Linked DNA regions of Catalinimonas alkaloidigena. The protein of the gene in region 1 interacts with the protein of each later gene in a pairwise test. Links are inferred from orthologs where the notes say so. Each region holds a gene or a part of one and is shown on either strand. Other genes may lie near its edges.

Region 1 (15,638 bases):
CGGCGTTTGGCAGCGGCTTTACCTGGGGCTCGGCGCTGATTCGTTGGTAGCAGCCATCTGCGCCTGAAAACGATAGAAAGCATCGAGAAGCCCCAGGCGCGTGGTATGCGAAGACGACGTGGCCGTTGTTGCAATGCGCAGAGCCGGGGTAGGCCGAGCGGCTTGCTCCAGGCGCTCGAGCGCTTCCTGCACCGAAGTGGTGGCGGGTAGCGCCAGCGTTGTTGGTTCCGTGATGGCAACCGGCGGCAGGTGGGGCAGCAGATCGTGCAGGGTGGCGACGTGCAGTTCGGCCTGAAAGCGGTGCGGCTGGAAGAACGCCCGCACGAAGTCGTTCTGTGGACGGTAAATTAGGTCGCGTGGCGTGCCAAGTTGCTGTACTTCTCCCTGATCCATCAGGCAGATCAAATCGCCCAATTCCAGCGCTTCCATCAAGTCGTGGGTCACCAGAATCACGCTTTTCTGTTGCAATACATCCAGGTGACGAAACTCCTGCCGAATTTGCCGCCGGGTAATGGGATCGAGGGCCCCGAACGGTTCGTCGAGCAGCAGCACCGGCGGATCGGCCGCCAGCGCGCGTGCAATGCCCACCCGCTGCTGCTGACCTCCGCTCAGTTGTGCGGGGTAGGCTTCCGCCATCGAAACGGGCAGCCCCAGGAGCGTGAGGAGTTCGTCCACTCGCTGGCGAATTTGCGTCGCCGACCAGTGCAGCAGCCGCGGCACAACCGCAATGTTTTCCGCCACGGTATAATGCGGGAAAAGCCCCGTTTGCTGAATAACGTACCCGATGCGGCGGCGTAGTTGCTCTACCGGTAACTCCCGGATGTCTTCTCCGTTTAGGAAGATGCGGCCGGCGGTAGGTTCGATCAGCCGGTTGAGCATTTTCAGCGTTGTGGTTTTGCCGCATCCGCTTGTGCCCAGCAGAACTAACGTTTGGTGAGGCGCCACGGAAAAAGAGACTTCGCGGACCGCCTGGTGCGTGCCAAACACTTTGCTGAGCTTTTCGACGTTAATCACGAAGACAAGGTAACGGCGGGCGCGGACTCTACCAAAAGAGTAGGGCTAAACCGCGCATCTGTCGATTCATTGGCCTATCCTACTGAAAATAAGCCCTATGATTTGGGATTCCCAGCCATCGCTTTTTAACTTAGCAACAACGGAAACAAAGTAGCTACACTTTTAAACAGATACACTTTTGAAAGAGAAACTCACCCTGGAACAGGTCATGTCGATGGACCTTCCCCCCCTCATCAACTATGCGGTTCCGTTCATGTTGGCGCTCGTGTTGTTAGAATTTGTCATCAGTCAATATGAAAACCGGGAACTATACGTCGGGAAAGATTTTCTGGCTTCGGCCGGAATCGGGATCGGTAACCTGGTGGTCAGTGCGGTGGTCAAAGCCGGTCTGTTAGCGATCATTCTATTCTTTTACAACCTGGTGCCCTGGACGGTGCCCCCCACGTGGTGGTCTTTTGTCTTGTGCTACGTAGTCTTCGACTTCTTCCAGTACTGGGCACACCGGGTAGCGCACGAACGGCGCATTCTGTGGGCCACGCACGTTACGCACCACTCGTCGGAGCAGTACAACTTCTCCGTGTCGTTCCGCCTGTCGTGGACGCAGCACATCAAAGTCGTGTTCTTCATTCCCGTCGCCTTGATTGCGTTCGATCCGGTTGTGTTCTTCATCTGCTACCAGATTGCCGTCCTGTATCAGTTCTGGATTCATACGGAGCTGATCGGCAAACTGCCTGCGCCGATCGAGTACTTCTTCGTGACGCCTTCGCACCACCGCGTGCACCACGGCTCCGACCCCAAGTACCTGGATAAAAACTACGGGGCCTCGTTCATCATTTGGGACCGGCTGTTCGGTACGTTCCAGCCGGAAGAGGAGCAGCCCACTTACGGTATTACCACGCCGGTAAATTCCTACAATCCGGTCTATCTGGTCTTCCACGAGTGGTCCGATATTTTCCGGGATCTGAAGGGCGCACGTTCGCTGAAAGAAGCGTATGCGGTTCTCTGGTCCGGCCCCGGCAAGTACAACAAAGCCGATTTTCAGGCGGTTGCTAATACCTCGGTGGTAGCAACTACCGATGAAGAGCTAGGCGAGTTGGTCGAAGAAAAAGAAGGCAACGAGATGATGTCGCTCCCCCGCAGCGCATAACCGATAAAGACTACGATCCATAAAAAATCCCGGTCGCAACGCGATCGGGATTTTGTGTTTTCAGGGTAACTAGCTGGATATAACCCTGTTGTTCAAACGCTTGAAAGAGCCTGTCGCAGGAAGGAGAATGTAAGATTAGGACTGATTGTAGCGGGAATACGGCATTTTTTCGGCAGAGCCTGTACTTCCTGTTCCCACGGTGTCTACTAGACTATGCATCGAGCGTATAGCTGCTTGGTACTGAGTTGCATCTTTTTAGGAATGGTCTGTCATATTTAGAGAAGCCACACGTTCTACTCAAAAGCCGTTCTGATTTCGTGCGTGCCGGGGCAGGGATGCCGCAGAAATCACTACGACGTGGTGTAAACAGGCATTAACTCAAGTTATGGGGATAAAAACCATTTACTTTTAATTCAGAAATTGATGTTAAGCCATGTACCACCACGAGTAGAGAATCGCTATGGAAACTTTTAAGCTAACGCATTATGGTACCGTTCAAGGACTTCGTCTAGCCGGCTTCACGCTGCTGATGATTCTATTCCCCATTGTGCAGGTGGCATCGCTCCTCACGTTTCACGGGGTGAACCTGATGATCAGCCAGTGGGTGCAGTTGCCGTTGGTCTCCAGCACGCCGTTGCTGTTGGGCGTATTCGGCGCGTTGTCCGTCAGCCTGATGCTGGTGTGGTTGATTCGGTCGTACCGGACTGCCGCCACCAAGCCTAGCAACTCGTGGTTTCTGCTCGTCGGCATGGCCCACTTCTTTCTGCTGACCCCCGTGTTGTTCTTTATGATCACGGAGTTTTCGGCCTACGTCGAGGGCGCACCCATCAACAGCGACGACCTGTTGTACTCTTCTCCGTTGGTGAGCCTGCTGTTGATCGGTTTCGGCATCAGCTTCGATCTGGTACGTCGCCGTCCAGCCATGGCCTCTTAACACGCATCATCTTCATCTACTAACATAAAGCGGGTGGCCCAGCAATGAGCCACCCGCTTACTTTTATAATAAAACCAAACGACGTGTCGCCGAAAAGCGTCCGGCTTCTACCTGCAACAGGTACGCGCCGGCGGGGTAGGCCCGGTCGAGCCGCAAGCGGAGTGTATGGTTGCCTTCCGTCAGCAGCCCTTGTGGAAACGAAGCGACCTGCTGACCCGTCAGTGACAGAACGTGCAGCGTTACCGGGGCGGAGGTCGGGAGGTGAAACGAGGTGGAGAGTACTTCGGAAGCAGGATTGGGAAACACGCGGACGGCCGACGTAAACGCCAGCGCTTCGGCACTCGACGAGGCCACGGCTTCGCGTGCGATGAAGGCGGTCGTGTAGATGCGGTCGCCAGTGTTGGAACCGTTGCCGTTTGCTTCGTTCCCGGCGGCGTAGAACGTGACCGGCCCGGTGCCGGAAGCGGGGGCGGTCCACTCGAACGTCCAGGTGGTATCGGCCGTACCCGCCAGCGTATGCTTCACGTACGTGCGGTCGCTCTCCGTGCTCGACTGTGTTTTATCCTGATCGGTGATCGTGATGGTGCCGACGTTGGCGTCGTCGGCATCGAGCGCAACCCATTCAAAGCCGTGCACCGAGGCATCGCTGTTTGCAAACGTAACGGTCATCAGATACGTCGAGTCGGGCATGTACGACGTGCAATCGTTCGGCAGCGAAACACTGAACAGCGCACTGCCCGAATTAAGGTCGAAGCCCTGGTGGCATCCGGTGCAAGTCGGCTCGCCCGGGGCGTTGGTGCGTCCGTTCGGCGGACCCCCCGAAAACGTGAGGGCCAGGGGCTGCACCAGAACCAGGACGACGCCCGCCAACAGGAGAGAGGTAACGATTTTTTTCATGGGAGTTGATCAGGATTAAGGGTAAAGCGGAAAGAATTATTGGGCATTGCCGGAAGGCTGGTACGTAAAGCGTGCTTTCACATCTACCTTCTCGGCGATTTTCATCAGCATCAGCGAAGGGCGTTCGATTTTATGATCGACCAGCACCACCTCGAAATCGGTTTCCAGCGTGATCTGCCGGGGCGTTATGGTCAGGTGGCCGGTTAGGGTACGGTTCTGCGCTACACCGTGAATGGTCAGCGTACCGCGGGCCGATACAGGATAGGTGCCGGGTTGCGCAGGATCGATGGTCTCCTGCAACTTGCCTGCGAAGGTGGCCTCGGGGTACTTCGCACTCTCCAGGTAGTTTTCGTTGAAGTGCTCTTCCATCAGGTTGTTCGGAAAGTCGAACCCGCGGATGCGCAGTTTGACGGCCACTTCGCCCGTTTCGAAATTGAGGGCCGAGCGGGCACTTTTGTTCACCGCCTCGATGTCTTCGAGGGGCGCGCTGGAGAAGAAAGAGATTTCGCCGGACTGGCTGAGCCAAAGGCCCTCTTGGGGGGGCGTCACCACAAGGCTGAACAGCAGCAGAAAGGAAAGGAACGTGTGCATGGCAATAGGGTCTGATGGAAAAGAGTTACCAGCCTCCGGCGCGCGTCTGGCGCGGTCCGAGGTTAAAGGTGCGCGAGATGTTGAACCCGAAGCGGATGCCGCCGTCGGCCCATCGGTCGGTCGTGCGGGCGATGAAAAGCGGCTCGACCATGCCCAGCGAGTTGGTAAAATGGAGTTGAAACACGTGCCCACCCGTCTCGATGTCAATGCCGAGCGCCAGGGCGTTCTGGTAGGGCGCGCGGGTGGAGCCGGGCAATACGTAATAATATTCGCCGGTGAGGGCCATGCGGCGGGTGACCTTCATACGCCCCCCGATGCCCAGCGCCCACACGTCATTGGCGTCGGTAGCCAGTTCAACCAGATTGCGGTGCAGGTACGTAGGCATGAGCTGTACCGAAAGCTGTTCGCTGAATTTCCGGGCCAGGAGCAGTTGCGCCACGTGGGTGAGGCGGTGGTCGAACCGATAGTCCCGCTCCGTTTGCGCTCGTCCCAGCGAAGAATTGAGTGTGGTGGCACCCAGCACGGTCACGCTGAGCGGCGTCTCGTTGCTGAACGTCTGTCGCAGAAGTTTGTATTTCACAAAGCCGTCGAAGGTCTTTTCGGTCGAACTACGCCCGATGCCCAGCATCAGCCGCGGCGAAATACCGTATTCCAGCCCCAACCGGATGGTGGCCTGGTCCAGCCCGAAAAAGTTGTAGGCGCCGCCGTTCAACGGGCCAAAGCGGTGCGAGATCCGAAAGTCGAGGTGGCGGGCCGACACGGTTTCGATGGAGTGGCCGCTGATGATCCGCGTCGACTTAAAGGTCGCCAGCGTGTACTCCCGCGGGGGGGGCGTGGTGTCGTTCAGGGCCGACAGCAGGTCGTCCTGCGCGTGCAGGGTGGCCAGCGTCGTGGTGAGCCCCACCAGCAAAAGCAACATCGGAGAGAGGTAGCGCATCGTGCAGATCAGTTATTGGGAGTTCCCTGTTCAATCCAGCGGCGGACTCGCTCGATGTCAGCGGCGGGCAGTTTACTCCCTCCTTTGGGCATGGGCGAGAAACCCGTCTGGTGTGCAATGGCACCTAGCAACTGACCCGTATCGGCCCATTTTTTTACGTTGCTGTGCCCGACCAGACTGATCCCGGCCGAGGGCGTATCGGTACCGTGGCAGCCGGTGCAGTGGGCCGTGAGTAGCGGTTGGATGGTTTGTGCAAAAGAGATTTCGGTCGAATCGGGCGCAACGGGGGCCGGAAAAAGATCTTCTTCGTTGTCGTAACGGCATCCCGACAGGAGGATCACGCTCAGGGCGATCGTGGCAAAGGCTCTGGTCATAGGTAAGGCAGTTGGGAGAGGAAAACCTCACAGCGTCATCGCGTTCGTGTGGATGACTAATGCCTTACTCACGCGCAAACAGCGGCGAGGGAAGCCTGAGGGAAGAAAGTTTTTCGCCGTTCCAGAAAACCAAGGGGCAGTTGGGAGGGCCAAAGGCGATGGATCAGCAAGGTAGGAAGTGACCCTGCGTGGGCACAGGGCATAAAAAAAGAACCCACCGAGGGGTTCTTATGCTGTAAAGCCGGTGGGGAGTAACTTACCGGATGGAGTTGCCCGCTTTGGTCAGAATGTTGCCCAGCGCGGCCATCGAAATCTTGTATTCGCTGTCGACTTCGGCCGTGAGGCTGGCGGTTTTCTGGCCAATCGAAATCAGTTTATCGCTGATGGTTTGCCGGCTCACCACCTCTTCGTTCAGACTGTCTTTCAGTTCACGCAGGTCTTCTGCAATGCTTGTGAACTTCGGTTGGCCGGTTTCCATCAGTTGAGTAATCCAGTGATCGATCGTCACCACGCCTTTTTCCTTGTCTACGCGCTCAATGCCGCCTTGCAGGGCGATGATGGTGTCCTGAAGGGTAATCTCCCCGAAAGAAGTTTCTTCGCTCATATTATCGATATTAAAAGGTGTAACCACAGTGAGCCAGGACACAACGCAGCTGCGTGCCCCGGAGTCTAATACTATAACTACGCAGGGATTGGGAAAGAGGTACGGATTTTTTCAGATTCCCCGAAATTATGCCCGCTTTGTGCCGGGCGGCGTGGTAAAACGGCAGTCTTTTCGCTTGCGACAGTGGCCATAAGGCGGTCTTGCTGAGAAACTTACCACGCATGGGCCGATAACCACGCAACCTCGTATCTTTGCCGCCATGAACCCTCTGGTTGCTCCCTCTGTACTGGCGTCTGATTTTGCCAACCTTCAGCGCGAAATAGAAATGCTGAACGCAAGCGAAGCGGACTGGATTCACGTCGACGTGATGGACGGTCGGTTTGTGCCCAACATTTCGTTCGGCATGCCCGTGGTGAAGGCCATCAAAAAACACGCCCGCAAGCCGCTCGACGTTCACCTGATGATCGTAGAGCCCGATCGTTACCTCCAGGATTTTAAAGAAGCGGGTGCCGATTCGCTGACGGTACACTGGGAAGCCTGTCCGCACCTGCACCGCACGGTGCAGACGATTCATGAACTGGGATGCCGGGCGGGTGTCGCGCTCAACCCCCACACGCCGGTCGACGGCCTGGAGTGGATTCTGCCCGACCTGGATCTGGTGCTGGTGATGTCGGTCAATCCGGGTTTCGGGGGGCAGGCGTTCATCGACGCCTCTTATCGAAAAATTGCGCGGCTGCGCGAGTTGATTCAGCGCGTCGGGAGCCGGGCGGTGATCGAGGTCGACGGTGGCGTTTCGCCCGACAACGCCTCGCGTCTGGTGGAGGTGGGGGTGGATGTGCTCGTGGCGGGCAGCGTGGTGTTTAAGGCCCACGATCCGCAGGCCACCATTGCTACCTTGAAGCAGGCCGGCCGGAAGGCACATACCAAACAAGTGTAGGGGCAGCGTTGTGAAAGGAATGCGAAACGGCTACACTCTTCTTCTGTTTTTCCTGTTTTTTTATACCACCACCTGGGCACAAACGGCACTGGTGCGTGGCAAAGTGACCGACAAGCAAGCGGAGCCGCTGGAACTGGCCAGTATTGGGGTGGAAGGCACCAGCCGCGGCACGGTTACCAACGCGCGCGGCGAGTTTGAACTGCGCGTGGCAGCCGGCCGGGAAGTGACGCTGATTTTCGCACACGTCGGGTACAAGCGCCAGACGTTTCTGATACGGCCCCGAGCCGAAGAATTGCTGACGTTGGACGTCGTGCTGGAGGAAGATCCGCAGTACCTGAAAGCGGTAGAAATTGCCGGCACGCAGTACGAAGAAAAGCGAGACGAGGTCAGCGTTACCAAAATCAATCCGCGGACTGCCAAAGAACTGCCCTCGGCTTTTGGTGACTTTACGAAGATTCTGGCCACGCTGCCCGGCGTGATCAGCAACAACGAGCTCTCGGCCGAGTATTCGGTGCGTGGCGGGAACTTCGACGAAAACTTAGTCTACGTCAACGACATTCAAGTGTACCGTCCGTTTCTGGTGCGGGCCGGGCAGCAGGAAGGCTTGAGCTTCGTCAATCCCGATCTGGTCACCGACGTTGAATTTTCGGCGGGCGGGTGGCAGCCACGCTACGGCGACAAGCTTTCGTCGGTGCTGAACATTCGCTACAAGGAGCCGACCAAATTTGCGGCGTCGGCCAGCCTGAGTCTGCTGAGCAGCACAGCCCATGTAGAGGGCGCCACGCCCGAACGGCGTTTTACTTACGTGATCGGTGCCCGGCAGAAGAGCGCCCGTTATCTGTTCAATACCCTGGCTGTGCAGGGCGATTACTTCCCCCGGTTCTACGACGTGCAGTCGTATTTTACCTGGGATTTGACCTCGCGCAAAAGCCAACAGAACCGCAGGACGGTGCTGGGGCTACTGACCTCGTTTGCCCGCAACCGGTACGAACTGGACCCCAAAAGCCAGCAGACCACGTTCGGCACCATCCGACTGGCGCGCCGCCTTACGGCCGCTTTCGACGGGCAGGAAACGTACGGGTACGATACCTACCAGACGGGTTTGCGCCTGTCGCACCGCTTCAGCGAAAAGGTCCGTTCCGACATGGTGGCGGCGGTGGTCCGGACGCAGGAACGCGAAAACGTCGAGATAGAGGGGTTCTACCGCCTGAGCGAAGTCAATACCAACACGGCCGATCCCGACTTCAACCAGAACGTGAACGAACGCGACGTAGCCGGTTCGTACTCGTACAGCCGCAACGCCTTACAAGCCACCATTTTCCAGGCCACCAGCCGGAATTACTACTTTCCGAACGAGCGCCACGCCGTGGAATGGGGGGGAGGCTACGACCGGGAGATGATCGACGACCGGCTCTATGAATATTACTTTAAAGATTCGGCCGAGTACGTACGGGGCATCAACGGTTTCCTGAACGACACCATCACCCTGAACTCGTTTCGGTTGCGGGGGTACGCGCAGCACAGCATGCAACTCGGTGCCGAAAAGCGGAGTCGGCTGACCTATGGCGCGCGCCTGAACTATTGGAGTGTGAACCAGGAATTGCTGGTCAGCCCCCGTGTGCAATACAGCTTCGAGCCGGCCTGGCAACGTGACTTTGTGTTTAAGCTGGCCGTAGGGGCGTACCACCAGCCGCCCTTTTACCGCGAACTGCGCGACAGCAGCGGTGTACTGAACCTGAACCTGAAGGCCCAACGCTCAATCCACTTCATTGTAGGGAGCGATTACAACTTCCTGGCCTGGGGGCGTCCGTTCAAGTTTACGTCTGAAGTGTACTACAAGAACATGTGGAATGTGGTGCCTTACGACGTCGATAACGTGCGCATCCGCTACTTCGCCGAAAACAACGCGGTGGCCTACGCCGCCGGTGCCGATTTTCGGGTGAGCGGCGAGTTCGTGCGCGGCGCGGAATCGTGGTTCACGCTGAGCCTCCTTTCCACGAAAGAAAACATCCTGGACGATACGTTGGGTTACCTGCGTCGCCCTACCGATCAGCGCGTAACGGCGGCCATTATGTTCCGCGATCACCTGCCCAACAACCCCACCGTACGGATGTTTCTGAATCTGGTGTTCGGGTCGGGGTTGCCCTACCGTCCGCCGGGCGACCCGCGCTACCGGAACCTGATTCAGCGGACGCCTTTGTACCGCCGGGTTGATATTGGTTTCTCGAAAATCTTTATCTTTGATGAAGCCACCACCCTATCCAACTATATGGAATCCATTTGGATAGGCCTGGAGTTACTCAACGCCATCGGAGCACAAAACGTGATCTCCTACCAGTGGGTACGGGACCTGGACAACCGCCAGTATGCCGTTCCCAACACGCTATCGGCCCGCTACCTGAATCTTCGGCTAGTCGCCCGATTCTGACAAGCCTTCCTGGTTTCAAAAAGGTCCTGTCATCGCTGCCCATATATTCCCTTCGCGCAGACGTGATGGTGGAGATATGCTGATTTTCCTATTAAAAATTACATTCTCCGGTTCCGGGCATGTTTGTGCGTGCGGGGGCAACTACGGTGTCTACCTTTGTTCCGCCCGACATCAAACAGGAGGCTAACTTACTGATGCCCTTCTGGTTCTGGGTTGATCCATACATTCATGAGGCGCGAACTCCGTCAAATTTTCTTCCTGATGCTTTGCACGCTGCTGTTCTCAGCCTGCGTTCGCAAGGTGTGTCCGGCTTACCAAAGCGCCTTCATCATGAACGGACGGGTGCAACGCGAACAGTTTTCGTTGTTCGAAGGCGACTCTACGCCGCGTTCGGTAAACCACGTGCAGAAAAACCGTTACCTGGTGATCGAGCACGTCAGCAAGCGGAAAAAGGAAAAAATGCTCAACTCGATCCGCGCCGAACACATCTTCCCAGATCAGATGGAGACCGGAAGCGACAGCACGCTGATTGCGACCGACAGCACCGAAGACGTAGAATAAACCGGCTTTCTCCGCTTTCCTGTTTTGTTTTCCCCAAACCCTCCGGGTTTCTTACCTGACTTTCACGGCATTAGCCCTGTACCCGTGGTCGATTCGTACGGCAACGGAAAAAGCGTGGAAGGCTCGTGGGCTGCTTGCATGCGTTCGGCCAGTTGTTGTGTGACCTCCGGATGTTGTGCTGCCACGTTTTTTGTTTCGCCGGGGTCAGTGGCCAGGTCGTAGAGTTCCAGTGGCCCGGCCGGGTCGTCTGCGAGGTTCCGCCGAATGCCTTTCCAATCGCCTTGGCGGAGGGCTTGTTTGCCGCCCTGTTCCGTAAATTCCCAATAAAGATACGCGTGCGTAGGTTGAGTGCCCCGGTCCATCAGCGTCGGCAGGTACGAAATTCCGTCGGTACGGGTATCGACTTCGACGCCTGCCAACGCGCAGGCGGTCGGCATAAAATCCCAGAAAGCCGACACGTGGTCGGTCGTACGTCCCGCCGCTATTGTTCCTGGCCACCACGCCAGCATCGGCACGCGGATGCCGCCCTCGTACATGTCGCGCTTGTGCCCCCGCAACGGCCCGCTGCTGTCAAAATTTTCCGGATGATGTCCGCCTTCCTGGTGTGGCCCGTTGTCGCTGGTGAAAATAACCAGCGTCTGTTCGGCCATCCCCAGGGTTTGCAGCCGGTCTAGCAGTCGACCGACGTCCCGGTCCAGACGCGATACCATCCCGGCGTAGGCGGCTTTGGGCGTCGGTTGGGCAACATACCCGCCCGCATTACCAGCGAAGGGTTCCTCATCGAACCGACCCGCGTAGGGCTGCTGCGAATCGTCCGGTACGTCGACGTCGGCGTGAGGCAACGAATAGGCCAGGTATAGAAAAAATGGACGTTGCTGATGCTCCTCCACAAACGCTAGGGCTTGGTCGGTAAACAGGTCGTGCGAATACGTCTGCCGTTGTTGGTGCGCGTTGCCCGCCAGAGCCACCTTGGTGTCGTTGCGCCAGAGGCTGTCCGGGTAATGATGGTGCGCAGCGCGCTGGCAGTTGTACCCGAAGAAGTAGTCGAACCCCTGCCGGTTCGGTACGCCTTCGGAACCGGGATACCCCAGTCCCCATTTGCCGATGACGGCGGTTGTGTAACCCGCGGTCTGCAATCGCTCCGCCACCGTAACCGTCGCGTCCGGCAGAGGAGCCTGGCCTTCGGGCTGTACTTCTTTATTGCCCCGCACGTAGCTGTGTCCGGTGTGGAGGCCCGTCAGCAAGGCGCACCGCGACGGCGCACAGACCGTATTGCCGGCGTAGTGTTGCGTAAAACGCAGGCCCTCGGCCGCCATCCGGTCAAGTCGGGGCGTTTGGATCACCGATTGTCCGTAACAGCCGAGGTCGCCGTAACCCAGGTCATCGGCCAGAATAAAGATGATATTGGGCGCGCGGTTTTCTACAACCGGAGCTTCCGACGTAGAACGCGACTGGCAGGCGCATGCCCAAACAAGACAGCACACAAAGAGAGGGGAGAGGCGCATGGAGCGTGGTGGAGATGGAAAGCGGAAAGTAGAAGGCAAGCGGGTTTTTTCCAAAAGTAAAAGGCAAATGAAGGCTTGCGGTGTAGTGACGTTCGGCCCGCCGGAAAGTGAGCGACGGGCAAAGGTTTGATCACCCGGACGGCTTTGGAAACTTCCTGAATTTGTCAACCTTTGGAGCCGAGTGACAACCTGCAGTGCAACTTCATGTTTCAATTAACTGATAAAATCGCTCTGATTACCGGAGCCGCCAGCGGCATCGGCCAGAGCATTGCCTTACGTTTCGCCGCTCAGGGCGCGCTGGTCATCGTGGCCGACCGCGACCAGGCGAACATCGATACCACCCTCCAGCTCATTCAGCAACAGGGAGGAAAAGCGCATCCGCTTCTCCTCGACGTAACCGACCATGCGGCCGTGAAAACCGCGTTCGAGTCGGTGGTGGCAACCTTTGGGCGGCTCGACATTCTGGTGAACAACGCGGGGGTGGCCCACGTCGGAAACCTGGAAAATACCAGCGAGGCCGACTTTGATCGCGTCTACGCGGTGAACGTAAAGGGCGCTTACAATTGCCTGCAGGCCGCCATCCGCCCGATGAAGGCGCAGGGCGGGGGCATCATCCTCAACATGGCGTCCGTTGCCGCTACGGCGGGCATTCCCGACCGCTTTGCTTACTCCATGAGCAAGGGCGCGGTGCTGAACATGACGCTTTCTGTGGCGCGCGACTACGTACAAGACGGCATTCGCTGCAATGCCATTTCGCCCGCCCGCATCCACACGCCGTTTGTCGACGGCTTCCTGAAAAAATATTACGAAGGACGCGAGGAGGAGATGTTCGAAAAACTTTCGGGCACGCAACCCATCGGTCGCATGGGCAAACCCGACGAGGTCGCCAACCTGGCGCTCTACCTCTGTTCCGACGAAGCCGCGTTCATCACCGGTTCCAACTTTCCCATCGACGGCGGGTTCCTCTCGCTGAATATGAACAACTAATTTGCTATGAAATTTATCCGTTTTGGCCAACCCGGCGCCGAAACCCCCGGCCTGATCGAAGAGGGGAAGCGTCTTGATGTGAGCGCCTTTGGCGAAGATTACGACGAAAACTTTTTTGCCACCGACGGCCCGCAACGGCTGGCCACCTGGCTGGAAACCTTCCGGGCTACCTGCCCGGTCGTCGACGAAAACGAACGCCTCGGTCCGCCACTGGTGCGCCCCAGCAAGATCATCTGCATCGGCCTGAACTACAAAGATCACGCGGCCGAAAGCAACATGGACTTGCCTAAAGAGCCGATTATTTTCTTCAAGGCGACTTCGTCGATCGTGGGGCCGAACGATGACCTGATCATTCCGAAAGGCTCCGAAAAAACCGATTGGGAAGTGGAACTGGCCGTGGTCATCGGCAAAAAAGCCAGCTACGTTTCAGAAGCAGAGGCGATGGACTACGTGGCGGGGTATTGCCTCCACAACGACTACAGCGAGCGCGCGTTTCAACTGGAGCGTTCCGGCCAGTGGGTGAAAGGCAAAAGCTGCGACACGTTCGCGCCCCTCGGTCCGTTCGTAGCGACGAAAGACGAGATCAGCGACGTTGATAATCTGCGCCTCTGGCTGACGCTGAACGGCGAAACCATGCAGGATGGCACCACCGCCGAGCTGATCTTCAACGTGCCCTACGTAGTGAGTTACCTGAGCCAGTTCATGTCGCTGTTGCCCGGTGACATCATTTCGACCGGGACGCCCGCCGGCGTAGGACTCGGCATGAAGCCCGCCCGGTTCCTGAAACCCGGTGACGTTGTGGAATTGGGCATCGACGGACTGGGCAGTTCCCGTCAAGTGGCCAAGGCCTGGGGCGCCTAGCCGAACGAAACCTCATGGAAAAAATCGACGCCCATCAGCATTTCTGGCGGTATTCGCCCGCGACCCACGCGTGGATCAGCGACGCCATGCAGGTGTTGCGCCGCGATTACCTGCCGCCAGACCTGAAACCTGCGTTGGAGACCAACGGCTTCGCGGGGTGTGTGGCGGTACAGGCCTCGCAAACGGAAGCCGAAACGGACTTTCTGCTGCAACTGGCTGACCAGTACGACTTCATTCGGGGCGTGGTGGGATGGGTCGACCTGCGCGATCCGCAGTTGGGCGAGCGGTTGGCGCACTGGACACAACATTCCAAACTAAAAGGGGTACGCCACGTGGTGCAGGACGAACCCGATGACCGGTTTCTGTTGCGGCCCGACTTTCTGCGGGGCGTAGCGATGTTGGCCGACTTTCACCTCACGTACGACATCCTGATTTTCGAGCGACAACTGCCGGCGGCGGTGGCGTTCGTCGAAAAATTTCCGGAACTACCGTTGGTCGTCGACCACATTGCCAAACCGCGCATTGCCGACGGAATGCTGGAGCCCTGGGCGCAACACATGCGGCAACTGGCGCAATTTCCCCACGTGCATTGCAAAGTGTCCGGCATGGTAACCGAGGCCGATTGGCAAGGCTGGACGCCCGACCACTTCAAGCCGTACCTGGACGTAGTTTTTGAGGCTTTCGGGCCGGAGCGCCTGATGTTCGGGTCCGATTGGCCGGTCTGCCGCCTCGCGGGCGAGTACGATCAGGTCGTGCAGCTTCTCGACGATTACCTGAGCGGTTACTCAAAAGAAGAACAGGCGCGGGTGTGGGGCCAGAATGCCACTCAATTTTATAAGTTATAAATCACGCTTTTTAACAAGTTTCCTTTCTCATTTCCACCATGGATCTACACCTCGACGGCAAAGTCATCATCACCACCGGCGGTACCAGCGGCATCGGCGAAGCCATCGCCTGGCAAGTAGCCCGCGAAGGCGCCATTTCTGTCGTCGTAAGTCGTGACCCGGACGCCGTTGCACAGGCGGCCTCGAAATTTGAGTCAGCCGGGTTACAAGGGTGGGGCGTGCTGGCCGAACTGACGGACGAAGCGCAGTGCAAAGCCGCCGTCGACCAGGTCCTGGAAAAATACGGGCGCATCGACGGGTTAGTCAACAACGCCGGAGGGAACGACCACGTCGGGCTGGAGCGGGGTAATCCGGAGCGGTTCATGCAGTCGCTGCGGCAAAACCTGCTGCATTACTACACCATGGCGCATTACTGCCTGCCCGGCCTCAAAAAAGTGCAGGGCGCCATCGTCAATATCAGCTCTAAAACCGCTGTGACCGGCCAGGGCAACACGTCGGCCTACGCTGCCGCCAAAGGTGCTCAACTGGCCCTGACCCGCGAGTGGGCCGTAGAATTACTGCCCGACCTGATCCGGGTCAATGCCGTGATTCCTGCCGAAGTGCGTACGCCCATGTACGACCGTTGGCTCAATTCCTACGACAACCCCGAAGAAAAACGCCGGGCCATCACGCGCAACATCCCGCTGGGGCAGCGCATGACGCGCGCCGACGAAATCGCCGATACTACCGTCTACCTGCTGTCCGACCGCGCCTCGCACATCACCGGGCAGCACATCTTTGTTGACGGCGGGTACTCTCACCTCGACCGCGCCCTCAATACCTTGGTTCAGGAGTAAATTTCGGTCGGCCCTCGCACGGTAACATCGCTATCGCGGTGCGAGGATACGCTTTTTTGTAAGATGCTCTGGTAGCGGAGTGCGTGTCGGTGCGTGCAGAGTGATTCCGTACGCGCCAGTAATGCTGCAAACGCTTTTGAGGTACGTAGAAACCTATACGTGGCCGCCCCCGTGGCCGCC
Region 2 (15,664 bases), on another replicon or contig:
TTGTGCTGACGTCAGTTGTAGCTTGATGTAGAAACGTATGAAGCTACTTTCACGGATTTTCGGAATCTTGTTGGGCCTGGCTTTAAGCGGGCGGCTCGTGGCGCAACCCGTCACGATCACCCCCATTACGCCCCACAACGAGGTAAACTGGGGAACGGCCTTGCAATTCACGCAAGATCCGCAGGGCTACCTTTGGTTCGTATCCGACCGTGCGTTGTTTCGCTACGATGGCTACCAGGTAACCACGTCGGTCTACAACGTGCTGGCGCCACCGCAGACCCGGCTCGAAACGGTCTACACCGACGCAAACGGTATCCTCTGGATCGGGACGTGGCAGGGGTTGGACCGGTTCGATCCCGCTACGGCGACGTTGACGCGATTCGCCCACGTGGCCGGCGATTCGACCAGCCTCGGACACAACCGCGTTACGACCCTCCTAGAAGATCACGAAGGCAACTTCTGGGTCGGCACCCACGGCGGCCTGGACCTGCTGGACCGCGCCACCGGCACGTTTCAACACTTCCGGCACCAGCCCGACGACTCGACGAGTCTGAGCAACGATCAGGTGCGGGTGCTGTACGAAGACCGAAGCGGCACGCTCTGGGTCGGTACCGGCAGCTATTGGTCGGGCGATACGCCTCTGGGGGCCGGGGGCCTGAACCGCTTCGAGCGGGCGACGAACCGGTTCACGCGTTTTTTACACGATCCGTCCGACTCGACCAGCCTGATCGACAACCGCATCGGTGCGTTGCTGGAAGATAGCCGTGGAACCTTTTGGGTCGGTACCTTCGGCGACGGGTTGCACACGATGGACCGCGAGCGAGGCACGTTCACTCGGTTGCGGTACGATCCGGCGCAGCCGCATCACCTGAGCCGCCCGTACGAGCAATTCGGCACCACCGCCTTGTCCGTCCTGAAAGTCGGCGAGAGCGGCATTACGTTTTTGCAGGAAGACGGCAGCGGTGCGCTCTGGATCGGGGCCTTGCTGGGCGGCGTAAATCGTTACGATCCCGCCACGCAGCGAACGACCCACTACGAACACAACTACAACGCCATCCGGGGGCAGGGCTTGCAGGACCGTTATCTCTGGACCGGCTACGTTACCCGCGACGGTACGCTTTTTATGGGCGCTTCGGGCAACGCATTTTACCGCGTCAATCCCTTTCAGGTATCGTTTCCATTCCATTCCACGCCTTTTCCGGTCAATGCGATCGTGGCGCCTCCCGACAGTACCTTATGGATTCATACTTTGTATGCCGGCTTGGTACGGCGCGACCAGAAAACGGGACAAGAGCAACGCTTTCGCCACCAGGCGGACCAGAAGCAAAGTCTGAGCAATGACTCGCTCAGCGTGCTGTACCTGGACCGGTCCGGAACCTTGTGGATCGGAACACTCGGGAGTGGACTCGACCGTTTTGAGAAACGCACCCAGGCGTTTGTACACCATCCGTACCTGCCCGATGACACGACGACGTTGGGCGGCGATTCGGTATATGCCCTTTTTGAAGACCGCCAGGGGCGGCTCTGGGTCGGCACACAGCGCGGGCCCAATCGGCTGGATGCCGAGACGGGACAGTTTGCGCGCTATACGACAAAAACGCGGGCGCGTAGCCACGCCTTTGCCGAGGACCGCGCCGGGCAGCTTTGGGTCTGTACCCTTGGCGACGGACTGGGTTACTGGGAAGAAACCGCACAAAACTTTGTGTATTACCGGCATTACCCCCAGGACTCTACCAGCCTCAGCAGCGACTCGGTCTATACCGCCTACGAAGATCGGCAGGGACGCTTGTGGGTCGGAACACGGAACGGCCTCAACCGGCTGGACCGGGCGAGCGGGAAGTTTACTCACTACCCCACACCCGACTACATCTCTGCCATTAAAGAAGACGCCTCGGGCATTTTGTGGCTGGCCAGCCGCCGAGCCAAGCAGATCATGGGCAGTTTGTACCGCTTCGACCCTGCGTCGGAAACACTGACGGCATTGACCAACCAGGGAACCGGCCAGCCTTTTCGGGATGTCTACGCCGTGGAGCAGGATGACGAGGGGCACATCTGGTTCTGTACCGCCGCCGGCTTTGCCAAGGTAGATACCCGGCAAAACGTAGTGACGACTTACCCAACCCAGCGCACCACGGGTTACTACAACTTTTACAAATCACCCGACCACCAGCTAATTGCCGGTACCGGAACGGGCTACTATACGTTTGTGCCGGAGGAGATTCCACGCAACACGACGCCGCCGCAACTGGCACTGGGGTTTCAACTACCGATTTCGGACGACAGTGTGGCTACCGCGCAGGCGTTCCGCCAGGCTCTGACGGCGCAGATTCCGATTTCGCTAAAACACGACCAGAACAGCTTTATGTTTCAGGTCACCAGCCTCCATTACAACAATCCGGAACAGAACGAACACCTGTACCAGTTGGAAGGCTACGACGCGGCGTGGCATCGGGTGGGCATCGACCGGACGGTATCGTACCACTTCCTGCCGCCGGGGCGTTACCGGTTCCGGGCAAAAGTGTCGAGCAGCGATGGCATCTGGACCGAACAGTCGGTGCCGCTGGTGATTCGTCCGCCGTGGTGGAAAACGTGGTGGGCGTACGGGCTGTATGGTCTGCTGGCCATTGCGCTGTACGGCGTGATGTTTCGCGTGATTACCAACCGCGAACGGATGAAAGCCGACCTCCGCGTGCAACAGGTCGAATACGACAAGCTCCGCGAGCTGGACACCGCCAAGTCGCGCTTTTTTACCAACATCTCGCACGAGTTCCGCACGCCGCTGACGCTAATCGGAGGAACGCTGGAACAGCTGATGCTTCAGGAGCCCGACGCCGAAGAACGGCAGGCCGATTACCGGATCATCAACCACCATACGAACCGGATTCTGCAACTGATCAACCAACTGCTGGATCTGGCGAAGCTGGAGGCAGGTAGCCTGACGACCGAGACGCGGCCGGTAGAAATCCAGGGCGTACTCAAAATGCTGGCCGGGTCGTTCGTGTCGCTTGCCGAAGGGCGGGGGATCGTCTACCGCTATAGCCTGCCGGAGTTTCAGCACTGGGTGATGCTCGATTCCGACAAGCTGGAGAAGATCGTCACCAACCTGTTGTCCAATGCCTTCAAATTCACGTCGGTCGGCGGGCAGGTGGTGCTGACGGCACAACTGGAACTGACCGGGCCCGCGCAGAGCTTGTTGCAGGTGAGCGTCGCCGATACGGGCGTGGGCATTCCGCCGGAACAACTGGCGCGCATCTTCGATCGGTTCTATCAGGTCGATGCTTCGTCGACCCGCTCGTACGAAGGCGCAGGCATCGGCCTGGCCCTGACGCGCGAACTGCTGGAACTCCTGTCGGGGCAGATTGCGGTCGAAAGTGCACCCGGCGAGGGCACCACGTTCCGAGTGACCCTTCCTCTGGCCAATGCGCCGGTTGCAGGCGAAGTGTTGCCCGATGGTGACAGAATCCCCACACGGCACACGGTACACGCCACGCCACCTGCGTTGCCGCCGCCCGTGGTGGCCGAGGGCGCGTCGGCACACATGCTGGTGGTGGAAGACAACCCTGACCTGCGGCAGTTTCTGACCCGGAATCTGTCCAAACGGTGGCAGGTGATAGAAGCGCCGGACGGAAACACAGGACTGCAGTATGCGCTGGAGCTGATCCCCGACCTGGTGGTGGCCGACGTGATGATGCCGGGAATGAACGGTTACGAACTGTGCCACGCCCTGAAACAGGACGAACGTACCAGCCACATTCCGGTGATTTTGCTGACGGCCCGCGCCGACCTGGAAAGCAAGCTGGAGGGACTGGACACGGGGGCCGACGATTACCTGACCAAGCCGTTTAAACTGGAAGAACTGGAGCTGCGCATCCGCAACTTATTGGAGCAGCGCCGCCTGTTGCGGGAGCGTTTCAGCAAGCGGGTGACCCTGGAACCTACGGAAGAGACGATCACCTCGATCGACGAGCAGTTTCTGCAGAAAGCGCTGGCGCTGGTGGAAGAAAACATGAGCAACACCGAGTTCGACGTGGAAACGTTCGGGCAGGAAATCGGCATGAGTCGCTCGAACCTGCACCGCAAACTCACCGCCCTGACGGGACAAAGCACCAGCGAATTTATCCGGACGTTGCGCCTCAAAAAGGCCGCCAGCCTCTTGCGCCAGCAGGGCGGCAACATCAGCGAAATTTCGATGCTGGTCGGCTTCAACAGCCAGTCGTACTTTACCAAACGCTTCCGCGAGCACTTCGGCAAAACACCCTCCGAATTTATGGAAGAGTAGCGCTATTGGGGCGGATTGCGGGATGGGGAAGAAATGCACTTCGTCAGTGCGAGCTGCACCTGCGCAGGTCACCACAGCAGCAGGTTGCGGAGGGCCAGGAGTAGCATGATCGTTTGCAGGACCAGGACAAGGACCAGGGAAAAACGCAGGTACTTTTTTCGGTAAGGTAGCTTTCGGTACGGCAGCAGACTGATCAGGGTGCCGAGCAGAAAACCGATGAGCGGCAGGCCAAACAAGGCCGTGCGTGCCGCTGCTTGTTTCACTTCCCCCGCGGTGACGATCTGCCCACTGAGGTGCCGCCCCTCGCCCACGTCCACGTACCGCACCAGAATGAAGTTCGTCAAGGCCAGGGCGATGATACCAATCAGCAACCATCTGGTGCCGCGCACAGAGAAAGCAGCAGGAGGTTCGGACCCGGAGCGGCGCATCGTCATGGGGATTATGCCTGATCACGAGAGGGATCTTCGGCTGAGGCGCCGGAAGAAGGGCCTTGCTTCGGATACAGCGCCGCTACACTGGCCGGTGTCGGCAGGGGCGTTTCCATCGCCGGATCGGGCTGGACCGGACCGAAGGTCGTGTGCATCGGCACCACGCCCGCCCAGATCGGCAGCGCATAATCTTCGGGTTCGTCGCCGGGGTCGCCTGTCCGAATCTTGGCCGATGCTTCTTCGATTTGCACCCGCACCACCGATGTTGCCTTCAGTTCCTTCGCATTGGGCAGCCGTACTTCTTCCCAACGGCCTTTCAGAATCTGTTCGGACACCACCGCCAACGCGTGCATCTTTTCGTCGTCGGGCACCAGCGTTGCCGTACCGAACACCACCACCGAGCGGTAGTTCATGCTGTGGTGAAACGCCGACCGCGCCAGCACCAGGCCATCCACGTGGGTGACCGTCACGCAGATCGGGAGCCCCCGTTGCAACTGCTGCAGCATTCGGCTGGTGGTCGCCCCGTGTAGATAGAGCGTGTCGTTTTCCCGGCCGTAAATCGTGGGAATAACAAACGGCTGCTGGTCAACGGCAAAGCCCACGTGGGCGATGCATCCGGCATCCAAAATACTGTAGACCGTGGCGGCATCGTACGCACCGCGTTTCGGAATGCGCTTGACTTTGCTGCGCGCAGAGGGGGTAAATTGTTCCATTTACTCGGCAGAAACAGGCAGGGCCTGCTGAAGGGTTTCAAATTCGCTGGCGGAGACTTTAAAGATGGTGCCGTGGCGCGTCCCGTTAGAAAAATGCACCCGGTCGGAAATATCGGTCCAGTGTTCCAGATCGTCCGACTGCACGGCCCCCATGCGGTGATCGCGGTATTTGTCAAAATAGACCGTCCATTTGCCGTCGAGCCGGATGGCCGTCGGGCCCTCGGCCCAGTAGTCGCCGGTGATGGGGGCGCTGGCCGGTCCCCAGCCTCGGGTAAGTTTTCGGCTGTAGGCCACTTTCAGGTTCTTCTGCGGTGGCGTGCGCGTTTCGTCTTTCAGGAACATGACGTACCGCTTGCCCGTCCGGTGAATGGTCGCGTCGATCACGTTGAAACCCGGATCGTACAGCAGTTTTGTGTCGCTGAACTTCTGGAAGTCTTTTGTGGTGACGTAATACATCCGGTGGTTGTATTTCTCGTCGCCCGCGGCCTGCGTTTCCGGAAAGCGTCCGGGAATGGTCGTGGCCCAGTAAATCAGGTATTCTTTGCGTGGCTGGTCGTAATAAAGCTCGGGCGCCCAGGTATTCAGGGCCGTGGGGTGCAGGGCCATCACGGGCAGAAACCGCTGCTCCGACCAGTGGATCAGGTCCGGCGAACTAGCGTAGCCGATGCCCCGGTCGTTCCAACTCACCGTCCAGACCATGTGGAAGTTGCCGTCGGCGCCGCGAATAATGCAGGGGTCGCGCATCAGCTTGTCGTCGCTGACGGTGGGGGTGAGGAAAGGTTGATCGTCGTTCAGCGCCGTGAACGTGTAACCATCGCGGCTGTAGGCCAGGTGCAGGCCGTCTTCGCCGTTGCCTTTAAAATACGAAAACAGGTAAACGCTGTCGGGCGTGGCCTGTCCGTACCCAAAACTACTGAGGCTAAAAAGTAAAACGGAAAGAAGGTATTTCATGCAAAGGGAGAAGTAAGCTGCCAAATAAGCGAAAACTTTTCGGCTATGCCACCCTCTCTCCAAAATCCGCCTTTTGTCGCCGGCCCTGCCGCCTATCCCCCTCGGTCGCATAAAAATCGGGGCCGGGTTTGTATATAAAAGTGGTAAACGTCTAATTTCGCCGCGCATCATCCGCGCGAAAAACGCGCTATTTTCCACGCACCTAACGAAACACATTCACATGAGCCTGATCGAACGCATCATCGCCCGCCAAATTTTCGATTCCCGTGGCAACCCTACGGTCGAAGTAGATGTCCGCACCACCAACGGTTTTCTGGGCCGCGCCGCCGTCCCGTCCGGCGCCTCGACCGGGAAACACGAAGCCGTCGAACTGCGCGACGACGACAAAAGCCAGTACATGGGCAAGAGCGTGCTGAAAGCCGTTGAAAACGTCAATACGATCATCGCCGACGAGCTGGAAGGCTACACGGTATTCGAACAGGGGCTGATCGACAAGGTCATGCTGGAACTGGACGGCACCGACAACAAAGCCAAACTGGGTGCCAACGCCATTCTGGGCGTTTCGCTGGCCGTGGCGAAAGCCGCCGCCGCCGAACTGCAACAGCCGCTCTACCGCTACATCGGTGGGGTGAGTGCGAGCACGCTGCCGGTTCCGATGATGAACATCCTGAACGGTGGCAGCCACGCCGACAACTCCATCGACTTCCAGGAGTTTATGGTGATGCCGACGGGCGCTACGTCGTTCACACACGCCATGAAAATGGGTTCGGAGATTTTCCACCACCTGAAAAGCGTTCTGAAAAAGGGCGGTTACTCGACCAACGTCGGGGACGAAGGGGGGTTTGCACCGAACCTGAAATCGAACGAAGACGCCATCAAGGTCGTGCTGGAAGCGATTGAAAAGGCAGGGTACCGTCCCGGCGAAGACGTGTTCATCGCGATGGATGCGGCCTCGTCCGAGTTCTTCGAAGATGGCAAGTACCACTTCAAAAAATCGACTGGCGACAAACTGACGCCTTCCGAAATGGCGAACTACTGGAAAGAGTGGGTGGACAAATACCCGATCATTTCCATCGAAGACGGCATGGAAGAAGACGACTGGGCGGGCTGGAGCGAGCTGACTAAGCTGGTCGGCAGCAAAATCCAACTGGTGGGCGACGACCTGTTCGTCACCAACGTGAAGCGCCTGCAACAGGGCATCGACCAGGGCATTGCCAACTCGATTCTGGTGAAAGTGAACCAGATCGGTTCGCTGACCGAAACCATCGCGGCCGTCAACCTGGCGAATCGCAATAAATACAAAGCGGTAATGTCGCACCGTTCGGGCGAAACCGAAGACGCGACCATCGCCGACCTGGCCGTGGCCCTGAACACCGGCCAGATCAAAACCGGCTCGGCGTCGCGTTCGGACCGCATGGCCAAGTACAACCAATTGCTCCGCATTGAAGAAGAACTGGGCGAACTGGCGTACTATCCCGGCAAAAAATTCTAAGCATCAGTGCTGCACGAAAAAGCCGCTTCCTACGAAGCGGCTTTTTTATTTTCTGGGGTGCCCCAACCCACAAGGTGCTGGCAGAGGCTTAACGTATTGATTATCTGAAAGGTAAACACAGCTCCGCAGAATTGGGTACCTTGCAGGAATTTATCACCTATATTGACAACTATAGATTATGGCACAAGCGAAATCAGGAGACACCGTAAAGGTTCACTATACAGGTCGGTTGCAGGATGGCACCACGTTCGATTCGTCCATTCCTCGGCAGGAGCCGCTGGAGTTTACGCTCGGCGGTGGGCAGATGATCAAAGGATTTGATGCCGCTGTACACGGCATGGAAACCGGCCAGTCGAAGACGGTCGAAATTCCCGCTGCGGAAGCCTATGGTACCGTGCGCGAAGACATGATCATGACGCTGGACCGCCAGCAGGTGCCGCCAGATATCAACCCCGAAGTGGGTCAGCAACTGGCGATGCAAGACCAGAACGGCCGCCAGATTCCCGTCGTTGTGACAGATATCAACGACAGCAGCATCACGCTCGACGCCAACCACCCGCTGGCCGGGAAAGACCTCATTTTCGAGATTCAATTGGTAGAGATCGTCTGATCCTGCCTTAACTTCTTACCAAGCGGCTCCTTTCTTCGGGAAGGGCCGCTTTTTTTATGGCCGCACCGCGAAATTCGCTCCGATGCAGAAACCGCGCGAGATTAGAATCGTATTAGAATTGCTTGTATAAGGATACTTCTTGGAACAAAGAGATTGCTTTTTGGTATAGTAGTATTGCTACTAATTAGTAATCCCGATGATCGAGACGGCTATTCACCGGTTGGTGGAACTTGTTCGCCAGGAAGAGGCACCGGCGATCGAGAAACCTGCCTTGTCCCCTACGTGCGATGTTCATTCGCTGGAGTCCCTTATTGCCGGTCTGGCAGAGCGGGCCGAGCAAGTGTCGTTGCGCATCCTGCGACACCACATACCGCGCACACTTTTCCGGCAGCACGTCGTGCGGGCCGATTTCCCGGTTGTGGCCTTCGTGCAGGAAGGCGAGCGGTGGGCGCCCGTCATTTTCACACACGATAAAGAAACACAGGCATTTCAGTACACCGACATCGGGGAGATGCCCCGCGCGGTCGATGCCGAACTGTTGCGGAACCTGCACGCCGACGACCACGATCAGGTGCTGTACCTGGCGGTGTTTGCGCACGAAACGCTGGTAAGCGAAGAAGATGCCTCGGGGGTGGCCAAAGTGCTGAAGCCGGTGCAGCGCTTTTACCGCATGCTGAAAGCGGAGCGGCGCGACATCACCTACATCTACATCTACGCCATTGCGGCGGGACTGATCACGCTTTCGTTGCCGCTGGGCATTCAGGCCATCATCGGTTTGATCTCGGGCGGGCTGGTGTTTAACTCGGTCGTGGTGTTGATTTCGCTCGTGATCGTGGGCGTTTTTCTGAGTGGCGCCTTGCAGGTGATGCAGCTGACGCTGGTCGAAATTTTGCAGCGCCGGTTGTTTGCCAAAGCGGCGTTCGAGTTTTCGTACCGGGTGCCGCGGGTAAAGCTGGAAGCGTGGAACGGCCACCATCCGCCGGAGCTGATGAACCGGTTCTTCGACGTGGTGACGGTGCAAAAGGGGTTGCCCAAGGTCCTGATCGAACTGACGGCTGCAGCCCTGCAAATTCTGTTCGGCCTGGTGCTGCTGGCCTTTTACCACCCCTTCTTCGTATTTTTTGGGTTGGCCCTGCTGCTCTACCTCTTTCTGATCTTTTACTTCACGGGCACCAAAGGCCTGGAAACCAGCCTGACGGAATCGAAGTACAAGTACCGCATTGCCTACTGGCTACAAGAGCTGGCCCGCAACGTGACGACGTTCAAGCTGACGGGGCGCAGCAACCTGGCTTTGCAAAAAACCGATCATCTGCTCGACGGTTACCTGCGCTACCGCAAGAAGCACTTCAAGGTGTTGCTGACGCAGTTTATCAACATCGTCACGTTCAAGACCATCATCACAGGTAGCCTGCTGGTGCTGGGTACCCTGTTGGTCGTCGACCGGCAGATTACCCTCGGGCAGTTTGTGGCTTCGGAGGTGATCATCGTGTTGATTCTGGGCGCGGTCGAAAAGACCATCCTCAGCATGGAGACGATCTACGACACGCTGACGGGCGTGGAAAAAATTGCGCAGGTGACCGATTTGCCTCTGGAACGCCTCAACGGCATTGGCCTGCCCTCTTCCAAGCAAGACACCACGCCGGGTCTGCAGTTGCAGGTGCGGAAACTCCGCTATACCGAAGAGCACCAGCATGAAGTGTTGTTAGACAACCTATCGTTCGACCTGCAGCCCGGCGAGCGGCTGGCGCTGGCAGGTTTTGATTCGAGCGGGAAAGAAGCGCTGCTCCGCATCTTGGCGGGGGTGCAGACCCATTTTGAGGGCGACGTGCGCTTCGATGGCGTTTCGGCCCGCGACGTGTACCTGCCCGACCTCCGGCATTACGTGAGCAAGAACGTATCGCGCGACGACCTGTTTAACGGTACGCTGCTCGAAAACATCACCCTGGGCAAACCACAGATCAGCTATCAGGACGTGCGTTGGGCCATGAGCCAGACCCGCCTCGACGAAGAGGTCGGCGCCCTGCCCGAGGGACTGGAAACCGAACTGTTGCCCGGCGGGCGGAACCTGCCCCCGGCAGTTGCCAGCCGCATCATGCTGGCGCGTTGCATTGTGTCGCGGCCCCGGCTCCTGATCCTGAACGATTTTCTTCAGGCCCTGGATCGGCGTTCCAAGCAGGAGATGATCGCCATGCTGACGGACTCGCGCCATCCGTGGTCGTTGTTGTGCGTGTCGAACGATCCGACGGTGCTGGCCGCGTGCGACCGGGTGCTGATCCTCCACGAAGGCGCGCTGGTGGCCGAGGGCACCTACGAAGCATTGCACCAACAACAGAATCCATTCTTACAACAACTGTAGCTCGTCATTTTCTAACGCAGTAACCCATGTTAAATCTGTCAAAAGAGCGGGTAAACGATCCGCTGGCGCAGTACGAACTACAAACCATGAATACCCTGCATACCCCGCGGGTAGGGCGTGTGTTGGCGTATTGGATCATCGGCATCTTCAGTCTGCTCATCATCTGTCTGTTTCTGCCCTGGCAGCAGAACATCACCGGCACGGGGCAGATTACGGCCCTCACCCCGCAAGACCGCCCGCAGATGGTGCCCGCGGTAATTGCAGGCCGTATTCTGGAATGGAAAGTGCGCGAAGGCCAGTTTGTGGAGGCGGGCGATACCCTGCTGCAGCTCGGCGAAGTAAAAACCGAATACTTTGATCCGGCACTACTGACCCGCACGGCCGAACAGCTGGACGCCAAGCAGGAGGCCATCGCGGCGACGCGCGAGCAGATCGAAGCGATGAACGTGAACCTGAACGCGCTGCAACAGGGGCTGGATATCAGTCTGGAAAAGGCCCGTAATAAAGTCACGCAGGTGCGGCTGAAGGTTGTGAGCGACAGCACCGACCTGGAAAACGAGCGTGTGCAGTACGCCATTGCCCAGCGGCAGTTCAACGGGTACGACAGCCTCTACCGCAAAGGGCTGGTGTCGCTGACGGCTTACGAAAGCCGCCGGCAGAAGCTCCAAGAAACCGCTGCCAAAGTGGTATCGCAGGAAAACAAGCTGCTGGAAACCCGGCAGGAACTGATCAACGCGCGCCTGCAACTCACGTCGCTGCAGGCCGAATACCGCGATAAAATCTCGAAGACGGTGGCCGAACGCGCCGCCAAGGAAGTTTACCTAGCGGGTGCCCAAGCCGAATATAGCAAGTTGCGGAACTACTACGCTAACCTGGAGATTCGCCGAGATCAATACTTCGTGACGGCCCCGCAGACCGGCTACGTGGTGCGGGCGCTGAAAACGGGCGTCGGCGAAACGTTAAAAGAAGGCGATCCGGTGGTGACCATCATGCCCGATCAGCCCGACGTGGCGGCCGAAATCTACGTTCGCCCGATGGACGTTCCCCTGTTGCACATTGGCAACCCGGTGCGGCTGGAGTTCGACGGCTGGCCGGCGCTTCAATTCTCGGGCTGGCCGAGTGTGGCCGTCGGTACCTTTGGCGGTCGCGTTGCCGTAATCGATTATGTGAACAGTGCGAATGGGAAGTATCGGGTGCTGGTCACGCCGGACCCGAACGAAGAGCCCTGGCCGGCGCAGTTGCGCCAGGGATCGGGCGTATACGGATGGGCCATGCTGAACGAAGTGCCCATCTGGTACGAACTCTGGCGGCAGCTGAACGGCTTCCCGCCCAGCCTGGAAAATATGCCCGACGCCAAAACCGCAGCCGTAGAGAAAACCCCGACCGAGAAATGAGGTACCTGAAATCACTTGTCGGCAATTGTGGGGTGCGGATTGTGCTCTGGCTCGTGCTGACCTTGCCCGCCGCCCGGGCGCAGGACAGCACGATTCAGTTCACCCTGCAGGATTTGTACGGGCTGATGCGCGAGACGCACCCGGTCGTACGTCAGGCGGAGCTTTATCAGGACATTGCCGACGCGGAAGTGCGTCAGGCGCGGGGCAACTTCGATCCCAAGGCCATTGCTTCGTATCAGCGGAAAGAATTCGGCGAGAAGACCTACTACAACAACTGGAACAGCTACCTGAAGGTACCCGTATGGCCGGGCGGCATCGAGTTGCAGGCCGGCTACGAGCGGGCCATCGGCAGTTACGTAAACGACGAGACGCAAACTCCGGCGGCAGGGTTGGCGTACGCGGGCGTGGTGGTGCCACTCGGGCAGGGCATGTTTCTGGACCAGCGCCGGGCCACCTTGCGCCAGGCCCAGATTTACCAGACCATGGCGGCGGCCGAGCGGCAAAAGCTGCTGAACAAGATTTTCTGGTCTGCCACCAAAGATTATTACGACTGGTTTCTGGCCGTGCGGCAGGTTGAACTGTTGCAGGAAAGCATCGGGCTGGCGCAGGCGCTCTACGAGGCCACGCGCGAGCGTGCGCGGTTCGGCGACCTGGCACCGATCGACACGGTAGAAGCGAAAATCAACCTGCAGAGTCGCCAGCTGCAGTGGCAACAGGCTCAACTGGCTGTGCAGAATGCACGGAATCTGCTCTCGACGTACTTGTGGGACGAGGGGGGGCAACCCGTGGTGCTGGACGGAGCGCTCCGGCCCGATGCGTTTCGCCGCGAGTCCTACACCGCCGTTCTGCTCGACAGCCTGCTCGATGTTGCTCAGCGCCAGCATCCCGAACTGCTTAAACTCAGCGGGAAGGTAGATCAGCTGCAAATCGACCAGCGTTGGTCGCGCGAGCAACTCAAACCCAAACTGGACCTGAAACTCAATTTGTTGAGCGCAACCCCCCACGTGGGCGATGACCTGAGCTATGCCTTCTTTTCGAACAACTACCGCGTAGGGGTCGACTTTTCATTTCCGCTTTTTCTACGGAAAGAACGCGGGAAACTCCAGGCCGTCACGGCCAAGGTAAAACAGGCGGGCTGGGAGCGGCAGTACCTGGCGCGCTCCATCGACAATGCCCTGCGCAATGCCTGGAACGAAGTGCTGACGTACGAAAACCTGCTGGTGCAGCAGACCGACATGGTCAACAACTACCGGCAGTTGCGCGACGGTGAATTGGAGAAGTTCGAGAACGGCGAAAGTTCGCTGTTCCTGATCAACTCGCGGGAAACCAAACTGCTGGAGGCCGAAACCAAGCTGGCCGAATTGCAGATCAAGTACGGAAAAGCCTACGCACAATTGTTTGCGGAAGCGGGCATTTTGGGGAACGAGCCGCTGGCCGATCGCTAGCCAGCTCGGAATTACTTTTTGCAGTCGCGGATCATCTTCTGGAGCGTAGCCACCATGGTGCGGCCGGTTTCAATGTCGGGCGCGGTGATGGAAAGACTACTCACGTAGCTAACCTTGTCGCCGTTTTCGTAATTCTTGATGATCTTCTCGTTATATTTGGTCGGTGCGACCACGCTCACGGTCTTGCTTTTTACACTCAGACCGACCTTGTCGGGATCGAGGTCGTACACATTAAACTCGTAGAGGTTTTCTTTGACCTTTTTGCCGTCGTCTTCGCGGGTGGCAAAACTCATCTTGCAATTATCGCCTTCGCGGAGTTCCAGTTTCTGAGTCATGCCCAGGGCGCGTTCGTCCAGGCCTGCCAGGGTGGCGCTCAACCAGCTCAGATCCTGCGCCTGGCCGTCTTTCCGCAGGTTGCCGATGCAGTAGACCAACAGGTGCTCTAGCTGCTTGGCGGTCGGCAGGTCAGGTACATAAAAGGCTACGCTGCTGGTGTAGTTCTGCCGCTCGCCATCTTCAAAAACCCCGACGAACGACTGCTTGTTGGTGGTAGTGGCCGACACGGTGAACGTAAGCTTGTTGACGTCGATGGAGACGGACTTTTCGTTCAGATCACCGAAGTTGAAAACAAACTTTTCTTCTTCACTTTTTTTCTCGTCGGTAGTCGTCCGGATGTATGTCGCCACGGCATCACCGTCGAACGATTGTTCGTAGCTGGTTGTCCCCACCTTAAAACTCTGGATCTGGTTTTTGAGATGAGTTAGTCCTTCGGCGGTCGAAGTGGGTTGAATCAACAGTTTTTCGGAGGCGGCCCGTGCCAGCGGAATCAGGTCGCGGAGGCCCTGCACCAGCACCTGGGCCTGGTCGGCGTCGGCGGCGTAGAGGCTGATCTCGTCGTCGAAGCCTTTGAGTTCGCCGCCTTCTTCCCGGCGCACGAATTTCTTGTTCTGCCGGATGTTGGCTTTCACGGAAATCAGTTTTCCGGATACCTTCATCGTAACCGAGGGTTCGTGCAAGTCGCCGAAGTTCCATTCGTAGCGCTCTTCGTCTTCCAGGCCTTTGCTGGTGGACTTTTGTCGGGTCAGCACACCGCGCGCTGCGTGTCCCTCTTCCGGCGAAAGCGCTTGTTTGTAAGTAGCGTCGCCGGCCTCGACGTTTTGCACCTGGTCGGTGATCCACTGCCGGAGTGGTGCCAGCTCGGTCGGAATCGCGATGGTGCTTTTCCAGGCCTCTTCGGCCAGCGGAATGGCCGCTTTGAGCGCCTCTTCGATGGCGCGGGCGTTGTCGACGTCGGTGCAGTACAGCTCCAGTTCATCGGTAAAGCCGTCGAGTTCGCCGTCTTCGTACTCTTTGATGACGGGCTGCCCACCCGAGCGGGCGCTGATGCGCATCAATCCTTGCGAGGTGTTGCGGCGCACCAGATTCTTGTCCATCAGCCCCAGATTGAATACGTACCGTTGCTGACTTTCTTTGCCTTTTTTGTCGATCTCTTTGCGTGTGAGTTCCAGCAGATAGGGTTTGTCGGCCGAAAAACTCAACGCTTGTTCGTAGGTGTTTTTATCGGTCGCGACCTCTTTTACCTGCTGTTGCAAGGTGGCCAGCGGTTCGAGCAGCGGGTGCTGCGCCTGTGTTGTGGTCGAGATCAGAAGGGCCCAGACAAGCGCAGAGGCCAGGGCAGCGAAACGTGTACGCGAAAATGCCATAGGAGGGAGTCGTTAGGTAGCACAGATAGAAGGCCGATTGGGCACGAAAGATAACAGGTCGGCCCGATCAAAAACAAGAAAAATCGTTTTCTGCCTCGGGAAAAGCTAATCTGGCCCTGCCCCATGGTCTAGACGCTTCGTAGGCAGCCGGAAAAATCACTTGGAAGGCCCACTCAGGGACGCACCCGAACGGCGGTTCCGGTCGCGGCGGGCACAATGTGATCGCCCTGTTGCATGTCGTAGTCGACACGGATGACGGCATTGGCACCCAGCAGTGCGGCTTCTTCGCGCAG

What was found.
Region 2: the proteins of rpe (region 1) and eno interact in binary tests that used the Escherichia coli proteins (3 or more experiments, as listed by UniProt). The link is inferred for Catalinimonas alkaloidigena from one-to-one orthologs.

What each region holds. Positions count from the first base shown.
Region 1 is NZ_FNFO01000005.1:313,446-329,083, reverse strand. The notes cover bases 5,774-8,596. They hold rpe (ribulose-phosphate 3-epimerase), read left to right. Parts: upstream 5,774-6,757; coding sequence 6,758-7,435; downstream 7,436-8,596. Other genes in these bases: BLR44_RS15025 (TonB-dependent receptor), read left to right, coding at 7,455-8,596; BLR44_RS15035 (hypothetical protein), read right to left, coding at 6,151-6,498; BLR44_RS15040 (c-type cytochrome), read right to left, coding at 5,774-5,894. Outside these bases: BLR44_RS15075 (beta-ketoacyl-ACP synthase III), read left to right, coding at 1-50; BLR44_RS15070 (ABC transporter ATP-binding protein), read right to left, coding at 19-1,014; BLR44_RS15065 (sterol desaturase family protein), read left to right, coding at 1,223-2,161; BLR44_RS15060 (hypothetical protein), read left to right, coding at 2,622-3,095; BLR44_RS15055 (choice-of-anchor V domain-containing protein), read right to left, coding at 3,159-3,992; BLR44_RS15050 (YceI family protein), read right to left, coding at 4,029-4,583; BLR44_RS15045 (DUF5777 family beta-barrel protein), read right to left, coding at 4,609-5,520; more of BLR44_RS15040, read right to left, coding at 5,529-5,773; more of BLR44_RS15025, read left to right, coding at 8,597-9,863; BLR44_RS15020 (hypothetical protein), read left to right, coding at 10,092-10,424; BLR44_RS15015 (arylsulfatase), read right to left, coding at 10,487-11,929; BLR44_RS15010 (SDR family NAD(P)-dependent oxidoreductase), read left to right, coding at 12,134-12,916; BLR44_RS15005 (fumarylacetoacetate hydrolase family protein), read left to right, coding at 12,923-13,777; BLR44_RS15000 (amidohydrolase family protein), read left to right, coding at 13,792-14,622; BLR44_RS14995 (L-fucose dehydrogenase), read left to right, coding at 14,661-15,458. UniProt on the Escherichia coli protein: Catalyzes the reversible epimerization of D-ribulose 5-phosphate to D-xylulose 5-phosphate.
Region 2 is NZ_FNFO01000002.1:493,343-509,006, forward strand. Bases 5,879-8,727 are described here. They hold eno (phosphopyruvate hydratase), read left to right. Parts: upstream 5,879-6,591; coding sequence 6,592-7,863; downstream 7,864-8,727. Other genes in these bases: BLR44_RS05445 (glycoside hydrolase family 43 protein), read right to left, coding at 5,879-6,371; BLR44_RS05455 (FKBP-type peptidyl-prolyl cis-trans isomerase), read left to right, coding at 8,042-8,473; BLR44_RS05460 (peptidase domain-containing ABC transporter), read left to right, coding at 8,670-8,727. In the rest of the region: BLR44_RS05430 (two-component regulator propeller domain-containing protein), read left to right, coding at 38-4,279; BLR44_RS05435 (hypothetical protein), read right to left, coding at 4,348-4,668; BLR44_RS05440 (pyridoxamine 5'-phosphate oxidase family protein), read right to left, coding at 4,719-5,420; more of BLR44_RS05445, read right to left, coding at 5,421-5,878; more of BLR44_RS05460, read left to right, coding at 8,728-10,829; BLR44_RS05465 (HlyD family secretion protein), read left to right, coding at 10,856-12,223; BLR44_RS28525 (TolC family protein), read left to right, coding at 12,220-13,668; BLR44_RS05480 (hypothetical protein), read right to left, coding at 13,680-15,371; BLR44_RS05485 (heavy metal-binding domain-containing protein), read right to left, coding at 15,545-15,664. UniProt on the Escherichia coli protein: Catalyzes the reversible conversion of 2-phosphoglycerate (2-PG) into phosphoenolpyruvate (PEP). It is essential for the degradation of carbohydrates via glycolysis.